Regions from separate parts of the Gilliamella sp. Pra-s60 genome, predicted to be linked through region 1. Evidence: riboswitches for the same ligand, from Rfam matches in the RefSeq annotation. Region 1 holds a riboswitch; the other holds the start of a gene.

The links. A riboswitch is a leader RNA that binds a small molecule or an ion and turns the genes downstream of it on or off. The one in region 1 is predicted to bind preQ1.
Region 2: another riboswitch for preQ1. It lies ahead of queF (preQ(1) synthase); the one in region 1 lies ahead of queD (6-carboxytetrahydropterin synthase QueD).

Annotation. Positions count from the first base shown of each region.
Region 1 is NZ_WTFA01000002.1:57,955-66,878, forward strand. It holds gene clpB (ATP-dependent chaperone ClpB) at 541-3,114, opposite strand; PreQ1 riboswitch class I at 3,399-3,444, shown strand; gene queD (6-carboxytetrahydropterin synthase QueD) at 3,448-3,870, shown strand; gene GQ596_RS01940 (7-carboxy-7-deazaguanine synthase QueE) at 3,872-4,486, shown strand; gene GQ596_RS01945 (hypothetical protein) at 4,663-5,211, opposite strand; gene GQ596_RS01950 (autotransporter outer membrane beta-barrel domain-containing protein) at 5,503-8,037, opposite strand; gene GQ596_RS01955 (ClpXP protease specificity-enhancing factor) at 8,405-8,809, opposite strand; gene GQ596_RS01960 (glutathione S-transferase N-terminal domain-containing protein) at 8,857-8,924, opposite strand, start outside.
Region 2 is NZ_WTFA01000022.1:11,176-20,099, forward strand. It holds gene GQ596_RS10350 (thiamine diphosphokinase) at 1-400, opposite strand, end outside; gene rimI (ribosomal protein S18-alanine N-acetyltransferase) at 421-882, opposite strand; gene GQ596_RS10360 (DNA polymerase III subunit psi) at 857-1,258, opposite strand; gene rsmC (16S rRNA (guanine(1207)-N(2))-methyltransferase RsmC) at 1,347-2,387, shown strand; gene GQ596_RS10370 (hypothetical protein) at 2,505-3,314, opposite strand; gene hemN (oxygen-independent coproporphyrinogen III oxidase) at 3,427-4,797, opposite strand; gene yihI (Der GTPase-activating protein YihI) at 5,097-5,597, opposite strand; gene coaA (type I pantothenate kinase) at 5,768-6,703, shown strand; gene GQ596_RS10390 (DUF1090 domain-containing protein) at 6,720-7,172, shown strand; PreQ1 riboswitch class I at 7,298-7,342, shown strand; gene queF (preQ(1) synthase) at 7,346-7,819, shown strand; gene queC (7-cyano-7-deazaguanine synthase QueC) at 7,849-8,505, shown strand; gene GQ596_RS10405 (7-cyano-7-deazaguanine/7-aminomethyl-7-deazaguanine transporter) at 8,552-8,924, shown strand, end outside.

The sequences.
Region 1 (8,924 bases):
TTTTCTATCCGTTCGCTTTATTTTTGAGCGATTCCCTGCTTGAATAAGCCTAAAAATTATAACTTGATGGTGCATAATCTGCCACTTTTTTTGTTAATTTATTGTAAAGATTTGTTAGAAGGTTGAGTGCGTTGCTTTGGATTTTTTTGGGGGTGGTTTTGTTTGATAAAAATGCCTTGAAAAAACTTTAATAAAATCAATACCTTTCCTGACCGTTTTTTGGCGTAATAATCTGTTACTTTCTTGTATACATCTTTTTTCTTAACTTGAAACAGGATCGTCAAATTCCCTTGCGATTAAGTCGAAGTCCTTATCAATGACTTTTTTATAAAAAACATCAATAAACTGTTGAAAGGCTAGGAGGTCATTTTTGATTTTAGCGCTTGACGATGGTTTTTGTTCTTTTGATTTTTTAATTATAAATTAAAACAATTGTTTTTTATATAAAATTTGAGGTGATTTATTTTTGTTGGCGGTTGTTATGGTGTTTTTTTAGTGCATAAAAAACCGACCGCTTAGGTCGGTTTGTTGTTTGATGTGTTATTGCTGTTTCGCTTCGATATTATCGCCAACTAAATCCAGATGGATGGTTTTACCCGGAACTAATTTGCCTGACAATATTTGTTGCGCTAATGGATTTTCGATCTCTTGTTGTATTGCGCGTTTTAGTGGTCTTGCACCATAAATTGGGTCAAAGCCCACTTTGGCAAGATGTTCTAATGCCGCGTCAGAAATATCCATTTGGTAACCACGTTCATCTAAACGTTTTTCAACGTGTGCTAATTGAATTTTGGCAATCGCTTTGATGTTTTCTTGTCCAAGTGGATGGAACACGACGGTTTCATCAATTCGATTGATAAATTCAGGCCTAAAGTGTTTAGTGACAACAGTCATAACCAGCGCTTTCATTTCGTCGTAGCTTAGATCTGCTTGACCTTGAATTAAATCAGAACCTAAGTTTGATGTCATGATGATAACCGTGTTACGGAAATCAACGGTACGACCTTGCCCATCGGTTAAGCGTCCATCGTCTAACACCTGTAGTAAGATATTAAACACATCTGGGGGCGCTTTTTCAACTTCGTCAAGTAAAACGACCGAATAAGGGCGACGTCTTACCGCCTCAGTTAAATACCCTCCTTCTTCATAACCCACATAACCCGGAGGTGCACCAATTAAACGTGCGACTGAGTGCTTTTCCATAAATTCGGACATATCAATTCGCACCATAGCATCTTCGCTGTCAAACATAAAGTTAGCAAGCGATTTGCATAGTTCGGTTTTACCAACACCCGTTGGTCCTAAAAATAGGAATGATCCAATTGGTTTGTTCGGGTCTGATAACCCAGCACGACTACGTCGAATTGCGTTAGCAACAGCAACAACGGCTTCTTGTTGCCCAATAACACGTTTGTGTAGCGCATCTTCCATATGTAATAGCTTGTCTTTTTCGCTTTCGAGCATTCTTGAAACAGGAATGCCTGTTGCTTTTGATAGCACTTCGGCAATTTCGTTATCGGTGACTTTGTTACGCAATAACTTCATGGTTTTGCCTTCTAACTGCGTTGCCGAGGCGAGTTTCTTTTCAAGCTCTGGTATTTTGCCGTATTGTAATTCGGACATTTTACTGAGATCGCCTGCTCGGCGTGCTTGTTCTATTTCGGTGCGTGCCTTTTCTAACTCGGCTTTAATATTTTGCGTGCCCGAAACAGCGGCCTTTTCAGATTTCCATTCTTCTTCTAACGATGCGTATTCCTTTTCTTTTTCAGTCAGTTCTTCATTTAGCATTTCAAGACGTTTTTTACTGGCATCGTCAGACTCTTTTTTAAGCGCTTGTTGTTCCAATTTAAGTTGGATGATACGTCTTTCAAGGCGATCTAAAGACTCCGGTTTAGAGTCCATTTGCATACGAATGCTTGATGCGGCTTCGTCAATAAGGTCTATCGCTTTGTCTGGTAGCATACGATCTGAGATATAACGATGCGACAAAGTTGCCGCCGCCACGATCGCAGGATCGGTAATTTGCACATGATGATGCAATTCGTAGCGTTCTTTTAATCCGCGCAAAATAGCAATCGTATCTTCTACTGTTGGTTCAGCAACGTAGACTTTTTGGAAGCGACGCTCTAAAGCAGGATCTTTTTCAATATATTGGCGATATTCGTCAAGTGTAGTTGCCCCAACGCAATGTAATTCACCACGCGCTAACGCTGGTTTTAACATGTTACCTGCATCCATTGCACCGTCGCTTTTACCTGCACCGACCATGGTGTGAATTTCGTCAATAAATAAAATGATGCGCCCTTCTTCTTTGGCTAAGTCTTTAAGTACCGCTTTTAAGCGTTCTTCAAATTCACCACGGTATTTTGCGCCCGCAATTAATGCGCCCATATCTAATGATAAGACACGTTTGTTACGCAAACCTTCAGGCACTTCGCGGTTAACTATACGTTGTGCAAGCCCCTCAACAATGGCGGTTTTACCTACACCCGGTTCACCAATAAGTACTGGGTTATTTTTGGTACGGCGTTGTAATACTTGAATAGTACGGCGAATTTCTTCATCACGACCAATTACAGGATCTAACTTGCCTTGCTCTGCACGCTGCGTTAAATCGATGGTGTATTTTTTAAGTGCCCCTCGTTGATCTTCGGCATTAGGATCGTTCACGTTATCGCTTCCCCTTACTTGGTTGACTGCTTGGCTAAATTTGTCTTTATTGACGCCCGATTTTTTTAGGATATCCCCTAAGCTGCCTTTGTCTTCTAAAGCGGCGAGTATAAAGAGTTCTGACGAGATATAGCTATCGCCATTTTTTTGGGATAATTTGTCGCACAAATTCAAGACTCGAATAAATTCTTGTGATGGCAACACTTCGCCCCCAACACCTTGTACTTGTGGGAGTCGGTCAATCGCTTGCGTTAATTCTTGCTGTAAAATAGCTACATTAGCACCCGCTGCATTCAATAATGGCGCAACGCTACTGCCATCTTGGTTGAGCATGGCTGATAGGACATGTACAGGCTCAATGTATTGATTGTCTTTACCTAATGCTAGCGATTGCGCATCAGCTAAAGCTTGTTGAAATTTGTTAGTAAGTTTATCTAACCTCATAGTTTATCTCCTGAGCAATAGATTTGGTTAAAATGCTTAACACATTTATACCATTTGCATTGATCACTAAATGAGTGTGGAAGAATAATTTTCAAGAGCAAATTAAGAATATTTTTTACACATTTTGTACAACACGATCTTTGCTAGTTTATGCCTAAAAAAAGCCAAAATAAAGAGCCTCAATACCCAATAATTGCCAATAAATATCACACTCAATAACATATCAAAGATGACAAATTGCTGTTTATCGATTATAGTAGCCGCCTTTTATTTTGTTAGCTTATCTAACCGTGGTTCGTAACCCATCCCACGCAAAAAAACTAGGAATACAACATGTTCAAAATAGCCAAAGAATTTCAATTTGATGCCTGTCATATGTTAGATGGGCATAATAAAAAATGTCATAATCTGCACGGTCATACTTACCGTTTATTAGTCGAAGTCAGCGGTGATCTTATTGATAGCGGTTCAAGCCAAGATATGGTCATGGATTATGCCGATTTAAAGCAAATCGTTAAACAGCATATTGTTGATCCACTCGATCACGCTTACCTTTACAATCAAAATAATCCTAATGAGTGCCGTATTGCATCCTTACTGCAAGAGATGGATCGTAAAATATTTGCCTTTCCTTGCCGAACAACGGCCGAGGGAATGAGTCAGTTTATTTTTGATCATCTGTCGCAATATTTGCCTGTTTCGATGATCAAATTATGGGAAACACCCACTTCGTATTGCGAATACCGTCGGAGTTAATATGATTGAGTTTCGTATTGTTGAAATCTTCGAATCCTTACAGGGCGAGGGTTATAATACTGGCATGCCTGCGGTTTTTATCCGTTTTGCTGGGTGCAATTTAAATTGTACTTGGTGCGATACTAATTTTCGTCAGTTTACCCGTTTTACATTAGACGCACTGCTTGCCAAAGTGAGCGGATACAACAGCAAAAACGTTATCATTACCGGCGGCGAGCCGACAATGGTCAAGGCACTACCAGAACTGTTACTGCCATTAAAAGAGGCCGGCTATTTTATTGCTATTGAAAGCAATGGGCTTGGTAAGGTCGATCCACTCGTTGATTACATTGCACTTAGCCCTAAGTTTTGCTACCAAGCACGTTACCAAAAAATAGTTCAATCCACCGCTAACGAGGTGCGTATTGTTGCTGAAAATCACCCCGATTTTATCGATTTTTGCCAATATATCGAAACCCAAATCCACGCCAAACGCTATTACCTGTCGCCGTGCGAAAAAGATGGCGCGTTTAATATGTTTGAAACCATTGAGCTATTGGGGAAAATCAACAAAGATCGCTTGGATAATAAATGGCTACTTAGTGTACAAAGTCATAAATTTGCCAATATTGAGTAAGTATTTTGTTGTGTAGATTAAAAAAGCGGTTTTGCTATCAAATCGCAAAACCGCTTGGCAAACGTTATTAAACTACTTATATCCCTGTCTAATACTAGGATTTATTCTTTGATAAGTGCTCCACTCTAACCTTCTAAACCTCTATATATTAAGAATAGAGAAACAAACACTAAGGTTTAAGGAGTAACACAAAGCCCACCTCTGTCGGAACCACCTGAACTCACACTGTGTATGTAACCGCGAGATGCACCGACATTAAACTGACTGCTGCCTTTAGGAACACTCGTCACGTAGAAATCGTAGCGAAAGTCGGCGTCAATATAATCTTGCATATATCCCCACTCAGTGAAAAAACCCGCACCAATTTGACGCTGATAATTATTGCCATCTGAAGAAGGCATAGCGCCAGAAATGGAAGGAGAGCTTTTACGTACTGCGTTAGTTAAATCACTAACTTGCACAAGACGATACCCTAAACCATTACACCAAGCTGTGTGGCCATTAACACCTGTAACTCGATCCCCCCGGTTTACAAACCATTGCTTTAACTTAAATCCATATTTGGCGACCACTGCACCACTACTATCCCTGCCCTTGAGCTCGAATGTTTGTGGCAAATTTGGGACACTAAGTGGACTAGGGTTTCTGGCTTTTATTTGACTATCACTTGCCCTAGGACCGGTTAACGTGACTCGCGTCATACCTAAAACGGGTGACGGTACCATAGAGGCAGTTATTCCATCATTTGTTAGGAGTGAAAGTACAGTTTGTTTAGTTTAGCTTGGGTGGGTAGTTTTTGGTTGAATAGTTCTTGGGTGAACAGTTCTTAGGTGGTGGTTAGTGATAACTGCTTTTGGCAACACAAAAAAATCAAATAAAATCAATACCTTTCCTGACAAATTTTTAAGTAAACTTTGTGTTTTTTAAATATCCCCCCATTAATCTAGATGACCAATAGGGGGGGATTTTTATATACGTTTTATTTTGTTACACAAAATAAAGTTATGTTCATTTATTTAAAAGCTATAACGGTAACCAATATTTGCTTGTTTTTGATCAAACTTATTACCAAGTGAATAGACTATATCACCATAAATTTGGTGATTTTTGTTAAATTGCATATTGATACCAATACCGTTATCCCACCAGTTACCACCAAAATCATATTTTTCTTTAGCAATATGGTTAAAGGTGTAAGCGGTTTCACCATCAAACTCTTTTAGATAACCAGTTTTGAAGTAGATATTTGTTGGGTTATCATCGTCTTGTATTTCATAACCTAAAATAACACTAGTTCGACCAATTAATGAATTATAGCTACTTAGTTTGGTTCTTAATCCATTTGTTGCTTTGATTGTTGCACTATTTTGATGAGAGTATGTTAACTGTGCTTGTGGTTCTATATACCATTGCGACAAATAAAAACGTTGACCGATTTCGGCTCCAGCTGAAAAACCGTCTGTATCGCCATCACCTTTAACATTATAACCACCACCAGTACGGCTGTTAAATTTATTCGCCATTCGCATATATTTCACTAAACTATCAAGGTATAAACCATCATGTGTTTGTAATGTAGAATATAATGCAGCAGAATAACTTTTTGTATTGCCATCACCCACATTGTGATCAATGTTTCCTCGACTAAAACCACCCATAATACCGTAATAGATATCGTAGTTATCATTATCAAGTTTTCGATCAACACCTAGTTGTAAACCATAATAATTCATATCAAAATTAGACAGACGACTATCATCAAAAGAGCTTAGTTTACCTGTATAAATTCGCCCCCATGCATCACCGTTATCGTCATCTTTCCTATTAAGTTGCCCCATTCGTTGCAATAATGTTTGGGTTTCAACATAATTCATTAAATAGCTTGAATTTAGGATATTGGCGGCATTTTGTGCGGTATGTGTTAATAGTGGCTTTTGAGTTCTTGGTTTGTTTGGGGTGTTACCATTACCTATTCCATTACCACCAACATTATTATTGTTGTTATTATTATTGTTATTGTTTCCATTTTGAGAAATTGGTGTTCCAGATAAAACCCAATCTTCAGTACCCGCACCACGAGCACCATTAACTTTAGTTAAGGTATTAAACTGATAAGGACCAACATCAAAAGATTGTGATGACAGCCCAAAAACAGCACTGCCTCCTTCGGTTTCAACAAGTGTTATTCTTTCATTTCCAGTTACGGAATTTGCACCGGTTTTGCTATCAATAAGCGTAATGTTATGATTACCCGTTGCTAAACCAGAACCGATTACTTTAAGCAAATCATTAGCAATCCCTTGTCCAATACCTGTTCGCATTTCAAATGTACCATTACCAGATAATGAATTTGTCGCTAAAGTCATCGCATTAGTACTATTAAGAACGTCAACTGAACTTGGTGTTGCATAGCTATAACCAAAGCTAATTTTAGCATCATTACCTAATGTTAATGAATCAAGGAATGAATTATTAGTCATCTTCCATCTGCTCTGATTGCCTAGAAGAGATAAATTAATATCACCTTTACTTGCCGGTGTTAATACATTGTTTTCCATCGCAGTTAATAGCGTTGAACCATCGGTCAGGTTAAGATTAATAATCCCCCTACCAACTGAATCGGCTATTGCATAAATATCACCTTCAATATTTGTTTTACCATCGATATTTATTTCGCCAATATCCGCTTGTATTGCATTATATTGCTGATTAGCACGAGAAATAATATTGTTGATATTTGAACCACTTCTGATGTTTACTTTACCATTCAATTGATTGGCATAAATTGTTGTGGCTTGATCAGTAATAACATCTAATCCATTATTAAAGTTAATAGTAGAGCTTACATTAGGATTTACGTTTCCGCTTTCAACTCCCGTTTGAACACCAATACCATTTGGTCCCGTCATGCGAATAGTCACATTATCATTAAAAGTTAAATGAGAAGCTAATGCGTTAGGGTTATTAGACTTAACAGAAATAATACCTGAACTATATTGGCCTGAAGAAGTGATATACACTTTATCATTAAACTCACCTTTAGATTCGGCTGTTAATGATGCATTGTGTCCCCGTATACCATAAAATCTACCTGTTCCTGTACTTATAATACTGACCTTTTTTTGGAATAATCCTTCCGAGCCACTAGTAATATAAATACCTGTGCCATCAACCATATTGAATTCAAGTTCACTATTAGCTACTATTTTTCCTGAAAATCTTAAATTAGCACCATAAAAAGCATTCTGGTTACCAACGGCATTGCTTCTAATGATAAATTTCTCGGTACTACTTGGTTGTCCAATAGTGATTATTTTACTTGCCTGTACTATAAGTCCGGCTCCGCTACTCATATCTATATGAGGGCCAGTCGAAGAGGTGGTGTCTATCAAAATATCATCAGAGGTATTAATAGTGCTAATCCCTGTAGTTCTGTAACTACCAATATTAGTATCATCAATATTCACTGTGGCGTTAGCCAACATAGGAATCATAGGCAGCGCACCTAATGCCCCTCTAACTAACAATGTGATTTTATTTAAATTTATCATAATTAATCCTTTAAGTGGAAGTAATATAATTAACACTATATATGTTCACTACAATAACGAGCTAAGTTAATAAAAAAGCAACTAATTTGTCTGTTTTTTAGATACAAATTAAAAAGAAAATTATGAATAATTTTTTAAAAGATAAATCAATACATAACATATTAATTTAAAATGATTTATTCTTTATATTTCAAGACAATATTTGTTACTTGTTATTCTCTTTTATCAAACTAAATTTGATAAAAAATATATTTATAATTTTGTTTATAAAGTAACGCTATTATTGCCCTCTTATTTGCGGGCAATAGTAATATTTATAGTTTAGATTAGTTAATTAAAAAGCATCTTATTAAATAATAAAAAATAGCTATTTAACAACACGGAATGGATTTGCTTTTTTAGTAACTGCTTCTTGTTGTAATGGTGTTTTTTGATTTGATTTATATTGAGGTTCATCTTCAAATCCCATTCCTACACCATTTTCACGAGCATAAATTGCTTCGATGGCCGCCATTGGAACTACAATGTGTTGCGGGACACCTGAAAAGCGAGCATTAAACTCAATTTGCTCATTAGTTGCTAAATATTGCCCAACTGATTGTGGCGCAATATTTAATACTATCTGATTGTTTTGGATAAATTCTTGTGGCACTAATACACCATGTACTGATGTATTAACCACAATATAAGGTGTCAATTCATTATCTAAAATCCAATCATAAAAAGCCCTAAATATATAAGGGCGACGTGGAGACATTTGTTCAAGTTCCATTAAGGTTACCTTGTTTAAGGTTATTATAAAAAAATAAATTTAATTGATTATGATCTTATTCTTTTTTCTTCTTCAGTTAATGAATTAACAAAAGCTGGACGTTCAAAAATTCGTG
Region 2 (8,924 bases), on a different contig from region 1:
GAAAAAAACGGCAATAATTATCATAAAAAGTGATTTGATACTGACAGTAATATTTAATTGCGACGGAAATATTTCCCAAAAAATGATCGCTAGCATGACCACTCGCACCATAAATATCAAATTTTGTTATTTCTTTACTAGCTAAAAATAAAATAGCTTTTTCAAAATCAGTCTTACTTTGATCGGGGGTATGGATGATTTTGGTTTTAGAGGGAATTGTGCTATTAGGGTTATAACTGTCCAAATCACCAATAATAAAATCAGGTTCGATTGACAATGTTGATAAATAGTTATGGTAAGCGCCATCGGTTGCGGCAATATAAGTATAGTCATCTATATCTGTTGGATAAAACTTGGGTGGTTCACCATTGACAAATAACAGTGCGGTATTGCTTTTCATGACCATTTCCTTTTATCTGTTTATAAAGCGAGTGTATAAGCCATGATGATAGCATCCTCTTGATGGCCATCGATTGTTGGGTAATAGTTTTTTCGAACCGTTATTTGGTTAAAACCTAGTGTATGATACAGTTTAATTGCAGGGCTATTTGATTGCCTAACTTCAAGCCAAAGCGTTGAAATCGGGCAGGGTGATTTTATAGTGAGTAACGCTTCAATTAAATGATTGAGCAAAGCCTTTGCCAATCCCTGCTTTCTAAAATCAGGGTGGATGGCAATATTAAATAGATTAGCTTCATCAAAAGCCTGTTGGCAGATACAAAATCCAACAATTTGCTTATTAATCGTTATTTTAAAATTTAAATAACGATCACCTTGGTTTGAAAAGAATGTCTGTTTTGACCAAGGAATAGCATGACAAATTTGCTCTAATTCAAAAGCTTTTGTTAAATCATGCTCAGTTAGGGTGGAAATAGTTTTCATATTGACATAATTGTTGCCAAAGTTGGCGTTTTTGTTGTGGTGTTTTAGCAAGCTGATCTAAGCTAGCGGTTTGAATGGTTAATGGATTTTGCCAAGATTCTTCTGGTTTTATATCAATAAACCAAACTACGGTTTTAATATCACTTGCTGGTACAATAAGCTGAGATGGTGTTAATACTAACACCTGATCTTGAGTAAGACGAATCGCATTTAATATATCCAAATAGATTTTTTGAGTTGGCTGCGCTTTGGCAACAACAATCAAACGGATTTTATTGCTAATCTGGGTGGCAATTTCGCCTTTAAAGGCATTTGTATTACGCAAAACATATTGTGTAATATTACACTGCTTTAGATACCAATCTTGTTGCGTCATTATCGACTTACTGTTTTTTATTAGAGATTAAAGATAGTTAATTGTATAATCAACGCATCAATTTATAAAGGTTTTTCATTGAGGAAATATGTCCACATCCGTTTTTACTCCAGCAAGTCAAGTACTTGAGCGTCATCAAGAATTTTTTTACGATAAAAATGTGATCATCGCTGGTGACATTCAAGACAGTTATCCGGCTATGATGTCGGCAAATCAAGTTAAAATTCATTGCACACAATTTCATACTTATTTACGTTTAAAAAATAGTGCTCGTGGCAAGTATACCTATTTTTCATTGTTGCCAGAAGCTGAACTATATGCCAGCATGGATACACTGATTTACTATTGGCCAAAAACAAAAAGTGAAGCACAGTTTCAACTCTCTTATTTATTAAACAATATGCCAAAAGGCAGTGATATTTTTATTATTGGTGAAAATAGAACAGGCGTAAAAAGCGTTGAAGCGTTATTAAATCAATTTGGCACAATCCAAAAAATAGATAGTGCAAGGCGTTGTGGTTTATACCATTTTCAAGCTGAAGATCGTTTGGCATTTGATCTTAATGAATGGTGGTTAAGCTATCATTTAACGATCGAAAATCAAGATATCGAAATTAAAAGTTTACCAGGCGTGTTTAGTCAAAAAAGCTTGGATGCTGGTAGTGAACTGCTTTTAAATGCATTAATCGAACATTCAGACATTATAAAAGGTAATGTATTAGATGTGGGATGTGGTTCTGGTATACTATCAACGGTTATTGGTAAATTATATCCCGAAATTACATTAACTTTATCAGATGTTAGCAGTGCAGCAATTGCTTCAAGTCAAGCGACACTAAATAATAACAACGTAAAAGCAACCGTTGTGGCGAGTGATGTTTTTTCTAACTTAAATGATAAATATCATTTAATTGTTTCTAATCCACCTTTTCATGATGGAAAACAGACCGATTACACGGCTGTTAATACGTTAATCAAAGAAGCAAAAAAACATCTAAAATTAAATGGCTATTTGTGCATTGTGGCAAATTCATTTTTACCGTATCAAACCATTTTAGATGAAACATTCAAAAGTGTTGAAGTGATTGCACAAACGACTAAATTTAAGGTTTATTTAGCAAGTCATTAATAAGTGTAGTTTGTTTATTTTGTTTAAAAAATAGGGCGATGTTATCGCCCTATTTATAAAATTTAAACTTAAACCTAAACTTAAACTGATTTCACTACTATTGATATAGTATCTGGATTAAGAAAGCGCCTCTTTTAATGCCTGTATTTCATAATCGGTAAAATCACAGCGTGTAAAGTTTTGATTAAGAATAATAGGAACGGGATTATTTTCTCCTATTACGGCCAAAGCATTACATTTATTTTTAATCACATCACCTATAATGATTGGTCCATCATTTGAGTTTTTATCAAAATTGGCTACATATTTAACATTGACGCCTTGCAAATTTTTCACATTATATAAAGCTGCTACTATTTTACCGTAAGATTTTAATTTAATTGGAACAACGACAGGTGTTAATTTTTGCCCATTAATTTCATCGATAACTTTTAACATTTTATATATTCTTAAAATACTTACTAACCCCATCCATATAAGTGATGTAAAAAAAAGAATAATAATAGTCGTAATCACAAATTGAGTCCGCATATTCTCAATGGCTAAATTGATGGTTACTAGTGATGGGTTATTAGCAGAAGCCACAGTTACAACTCGGTAATTTGCTTTTTTTCCGCCAATGAGAATGTAATCACGCTTAATAACTTTTCCTGTTTTAGTGGTAATTTTTACTGAACAATTATCAATCATACTCTTTACACGACATTTCCCTTCTACATGGTAGTTAACCACAACGGGGTTACGTGATATTCTATAAGTATCAATTAATCCAGGATAATATGTCAGGGCTGTAAACATAGCTAATACAAAGAACAACATTGCCGCAAACATTAATTTTAATTGCTGCAATTTTCCTTCTTGCTTTAGTTTCATAACCTTTAAAGGGCGAGTAGGAAATACTTCTACTAATTTATTTCTCAATTCCATTTTATATTTCTTATTTATTATCATTAAAACTTAATGATTAAATACTAAGTTGCTAACTTAAAAGTTAATCTTTAATAGTAATTAATTATTGTAATGTTTAATGATAATCAAATCAAATAACCCTAGAAAACTGCTGTTGCCGTGCCATTTTCCGCATATAAATATCAAAGCACATGCAAATATTGCGTATTAGCAAATGTCCTTTAGGTTGGACTGCAATCACTTGCTTATTCATTGCGACTAAGCCATCTTTTTGCAATGGCGCTAGTAATTTTAAATCTTCAGCAAAATAATCATCAAATTGGATTTGGTATTGCTGTTCAATAACATTTTTATCTAAATGAAAATGGCAGATAAGTTGTTTAATTACATCACGACGGATCTTATCGTCTAAACTTAAATTAAACCCTTTCCATAGTGCATTACCCAAATTTTCTACTTGGTTTTGATACTGTTTTAGATCCTTTTGATTCTGTGCATAACTATCACCAAGCATACTAATGGAAGAAACCCCAAGCCCAAGTAAATCGGCATCTCCTTGCGTGGTATACCCCTGAAAATTACGATGTAATTTATTTTCTTGTTGGGCAACAGCCAATTCGTCAGTAGGTTTAGCAAAATGATCCATACCGATAAATTGGTAACCAGCATTAGTGAGTTTTTCAATACTGGTTTGTAAAATTTGCAATTTTTGATTGGCATTAGGCAAATCATCATCTTTAATTTTACGTTGTGCTGCAAAACGGCTAGGCAAGTGGGCGTAATTAAAGACACTTAACCGATCGGGCGAAATAGCAATGACTTTATTTAATGTTTCAGTAAAACTGGCAACGGTTTGTTTGGGTAAACCATAAATAAGATCTAAACTAATTGAATGAAAATGATTTTTACGCGCTTGCTCAATTAGTGCACGGATTAAGTTTTCATCCTGCTTTCGATTAATTAGGTTTTGTATTTCATCATTAAAATCTTGAATTCCCATACTTAATCGATTAAAGCCAACATGGGCTAAATGATCAATCGTTTCGGGGGTAATTTCACGAGGGTCGATTTCGATTGATAGCTCAGCGTCATGAGCAAAATGAAAGTGCTTTCTTAATGATGCTATTAAACGAGATATTTCATCATTTGTTAAAAATGTTGGCGTACCCCCACCCCAATGCATCTGTGTGACTGTGCGATTATTAAATAATTTTGCACGTTCGGCAATTTCAATATCTAAAATATCAAGGTATTTGGTAACTTTTTGCGTTTGACGAGTGATGAGCTTATTACAACCACAAAAATAACAAAGTTTATGGCAAAACGGAATATGCACATAAAGCGATAATGGCTTTGTAGGATAAGCTGTTGCTGCTGATAAAAAATCCTGCTCATTGAAATTTTCATTAAATTCAAGTGCTGTCGGGTAAGAAGTATATCTTGGACCAGAATAGTTATATTTTTCAATTAATGCTTGATCCCATAATTGCGTATTGCTCATCTAATTACTTCCGTTTAAGTCTATAGTTGTTGTTATTTTTATGTCGTTTTAATAGTGGTTTTTGCTGAGTTCTAATCTTCGTTTTAATTTTAATGCGATTTGTTTTATTTAAATATAACAATGTACAAATTAATAACCCAAAATATAAACTTAACATAATTAACATTAGCATTATGGTTGGCTCGCTTTTAGGTTATTAATTTACAGGTTTGAATTGTGGGCAAATATTTAACCGTTGTTAAAGTTAGCATCTTGCCCATATTGAAAAACACTATTACAGATGGTTTTATATTTTATCATTAGTTACGTTTTAACAAACTGACAATATCTTCTTTCTTTTCGTCTTCATCTTCAAGCTCATCAAAATCGTCATCGGTATAACCAAGTTCTTGCATTAACTCATCAATTCGATTTAATTTGCTGTCAAGATAAGCTTGTTGCTCTTTAGTTAGTTTGCTATTTTGCTCGACTAAATCAAGTAACATATCTAATTTTGGATCGTTTTCTAATTGTTCTAATTCTTGTTGTGGTGATAAAACCGTTTTACTTGGTTTAGATTGCTTAACAGGTTTTACTCTATTACTAGAATCTTCAGCAATTAAAGAAATCGGTTTTTTACTACCAATACGCGGATCCTTTACCACTTTTGACGTGTTTTTATTCTTGTTGGATTCGCCATTATTAAAACGTGATCCGCTTGGCAATCCCTTATGCTTACGTTTACGTTTCAGTTCACGAGACTCTTCATTGATCTCTTGACGGCTCTTTTTCGCTTTTTGTTTTGATTTATTTTTTAACATACAATCTCGGTCTAATATTAGGGTTACTTATCAATAAGCATATTTTATCAGTAAGTCTAAAATATAGCTATGATAGACACACTATGCATAATTTATGATTGTAAAAAAAGAGATTCATGTATAATCTGAGCGCAATAAATTAGTTAGATTTAATTAGAGAACACAATAAAATGAAAAATCATTTAAGCCCTTATATGCAGTTTAATCGCCAAGAATGGGCAGGTTTGCGTAATGCGGTACCTATGACGCTAACATCGGAAGAGATCACCTCTTTACAAGGTATTAATGAAGACTTATCAATCGATGAGGTCAGTGAAATTTATTTACCTCTATCAAGATTATTAAATTATTATATCAGTAACAGTTTTAGTCGGCAGGCGGTATTATCTAAATTTTTAGGTAAAAGCCAAAAAATTCCTTACATCATCGGTATAGCTGGTAGTGTTGCGGTGGGTAAAAGTACGACTGCTCGTGTATTGCAAGCATTATTAACTCGCTGGCCAGAACACCGCAAAGTCGCATTGGTGACAACTGATGGCTTTTTATACCCCAATAAATACCTTGAAGAACGTGGTATTATGAATAAAAAAGGGTTTCCACAATCTTATGATATTAAAAAACTCATTAATTTTGTTGCTGATGTCAAATCAGGACAAGATAAAGTTAAAGCGCCAGTTTATTCTCATCTAGTTTATGACATTGTTGAAGGGGAAGAAATTGTTATTGATAGCCCTGATATTTTGATTCTTGAAGGATTAAATGTTTTACAAGGCACCATAAATTATACCCAAGCTAATAACCGTGTTTTTGTGTCTGACTATGTTGATTTTTCAATTTATGTTGATGCTGAATTACCATTGTTACATGATTGGTATGTGAACCGGTTTTTAAAATTTAGAGCAGGCGCTTTTAGTGACCCTAACTCTTATTTCAACCATTATTCACAGCTACCAGAACAAGAAGCGATCGATATTGCTAATCGCCTTTGGCGTGAAATTAATGAATTAAATCTAATTGAAAACATCCTACCAACTAAAGAAAGGGCAAGCTTAATTTTAACTAAAGGTAAAGATCATAAAGTTGATTTGATTCAGTTAAGAAAATAAATTAATAGGAGTCTATATGAAATCAGTAATTCGATTAGCGACTAAATTAAGCATAACCACTTTGGCTATTTTATTTTCAATTGGTGCTAATGCCTATGACCATGTAGAAGGGCTAACCTGTGAAGGCAAAAAACAGGCTATTGAAGTCGAAATTGAACAAGCCAAAAATCACTCCAACACTCACAAAGTTGAAGGTCTTCAAAAGGCATTAGAAGATATTAATAATCATTGTTCAAATAATGATTTAGAAGAAAAATACAAAAAAAGAGTCCAAGAAAAAACAGATAAAGTTACCCAAATAACCCACGAATTGGATCAAGCAAAAACAAAAGGTAATAAACAAAAAATGACCAAACAACAAACAAAATTAATCGATGCCAAGCAAGAACTTAATGAAGTCAAAGCTGAATTAGCTAAATTTTATAAAGAACTCGAAAAAAATAAGTCAACTAACAGCGTGTCGCACTGATTTTGCAATAATGTTTTTATCATAAACCCCATCACTAGCGACTAGTGTTGGGGGATATTTAGGCTTCTGCATAATATCTTAGCCTTACTAGACTTTTTTATTTAAAAAGAGTATGGTGTGCGGCTTGTTACGTGGTTCGTAAACCTCCCACGCTAAAAAACTAAGGAAACAGCATGAGTAAAATTACACTATTAGGCGATCAGTCCGTTCGCTATCCAACGACCTATTGTCCTGAAATACTAGAAACATTCGACAATAAACACCCAAATAACGACTATTTTGTTAAATTCAACTGTCCTGAATTTACCAGTCTTTGCCCAATAACAGGACAACCTGATTTTGCAACGATTTATATTTCGTATGTACCTAATATCAAAATGGTCGAAAGCAAATCGCTAAAACTCTACTTATTTAGCTTCCGCAATCATGGTGATTACCACGAAGATTGCATTAATATCATTATGAAAGATTTGATTAAACTAATGGATCCTAAATATATTGAAGTTTGGGGCAAATTCACACCACGCGGTGGGATCTCAATCGATCCATATGCTAACTATGGTAAAGCTGGCACTAATTGGGAACAAATTGCACTAAACCGTTTAGCTAATCACGATCTTTATCCTGAAAAAGTCGATAATCGCTAATCTATAATTTATCTAAACAGGAACCGTTAATGCAAACTCGCAAAGCACTCGTTATATTTTCGGGCGGGCAAGACTCAACCACTTGCTTGCTACAAGCCATTGCTGATTATGGGCGTGAAAACGTCCAAGCAATCAGCTTTCACTATGGTCAACGCCACGCCATTGAGCTTGAAAAAGCCGAATGGATTGCCAAAGATTTAGGTATAAAGCAAACCGTCATTGATACATCAGTAATTAAACAAACCACTAACAATGCACTTATTGATAACACTCAAGAGATCAAAGCTGCTCAAAATGGCGACTACCCCAACACCTTTGTTGACGGGCGCAATATGCTCTTTTTACTTTTAGCTGGCTGTTATGCTAAGCAACAAGGCATTTGTGACATTATTATTGGCGTTTGCGAAACCGATTTTAGTGGGTACCCAGATTGTCGCGATATCTTTATTAAATCAATGAATGTATCGATGAATTTAGCTATGGATTATACCTTTAATCTTATTACGCCACTGATGTATTTAACCAAAGCCCAAACGTGGGAAATGGCCGATAAACTAGGTTATCTTGATTATGTTCAAAAACATACTCACACCTGTTATTACGGTGTAGAAGGGGGATGTGGTAAATGCCCTAGTTGCTTACTGCGTGATAAGGGCTTACAGGAATATATGACTAAGACTAGATAAATTAATGAACAACTGGGTTCTCTCACCCCATTAAAAAGGAAAAAAGATGTATTTGAACACTCATTCAGAATCGATAGAAACAAACTTTACTCGTAAACAACAACAAAAAGCCCTTTACTGGTTGGCCTTTTTTCATATTTTAGTTATTGCTTCAAGCAATTATTTAGTCCAAATCCCGTTTGATATTTTTGGTTTTCACACCACATGGGGAGCTTTTACATTTCCGTTTATCTTTTTAACTACCGATTTAACCATTCGAATTTATGGTGCAAGTTTAGCAAGAAAGATTATCTTTGTAGTAATGATTCCAGCCTTGCTATTTTCATACTCTATTTCGGTATTATTTTTTGAAACCCATTGGGTTGGGTTATCGGCATTAGCGGAATTTAATAGCTTTGTCTTTCGTATTGCATTAGCTA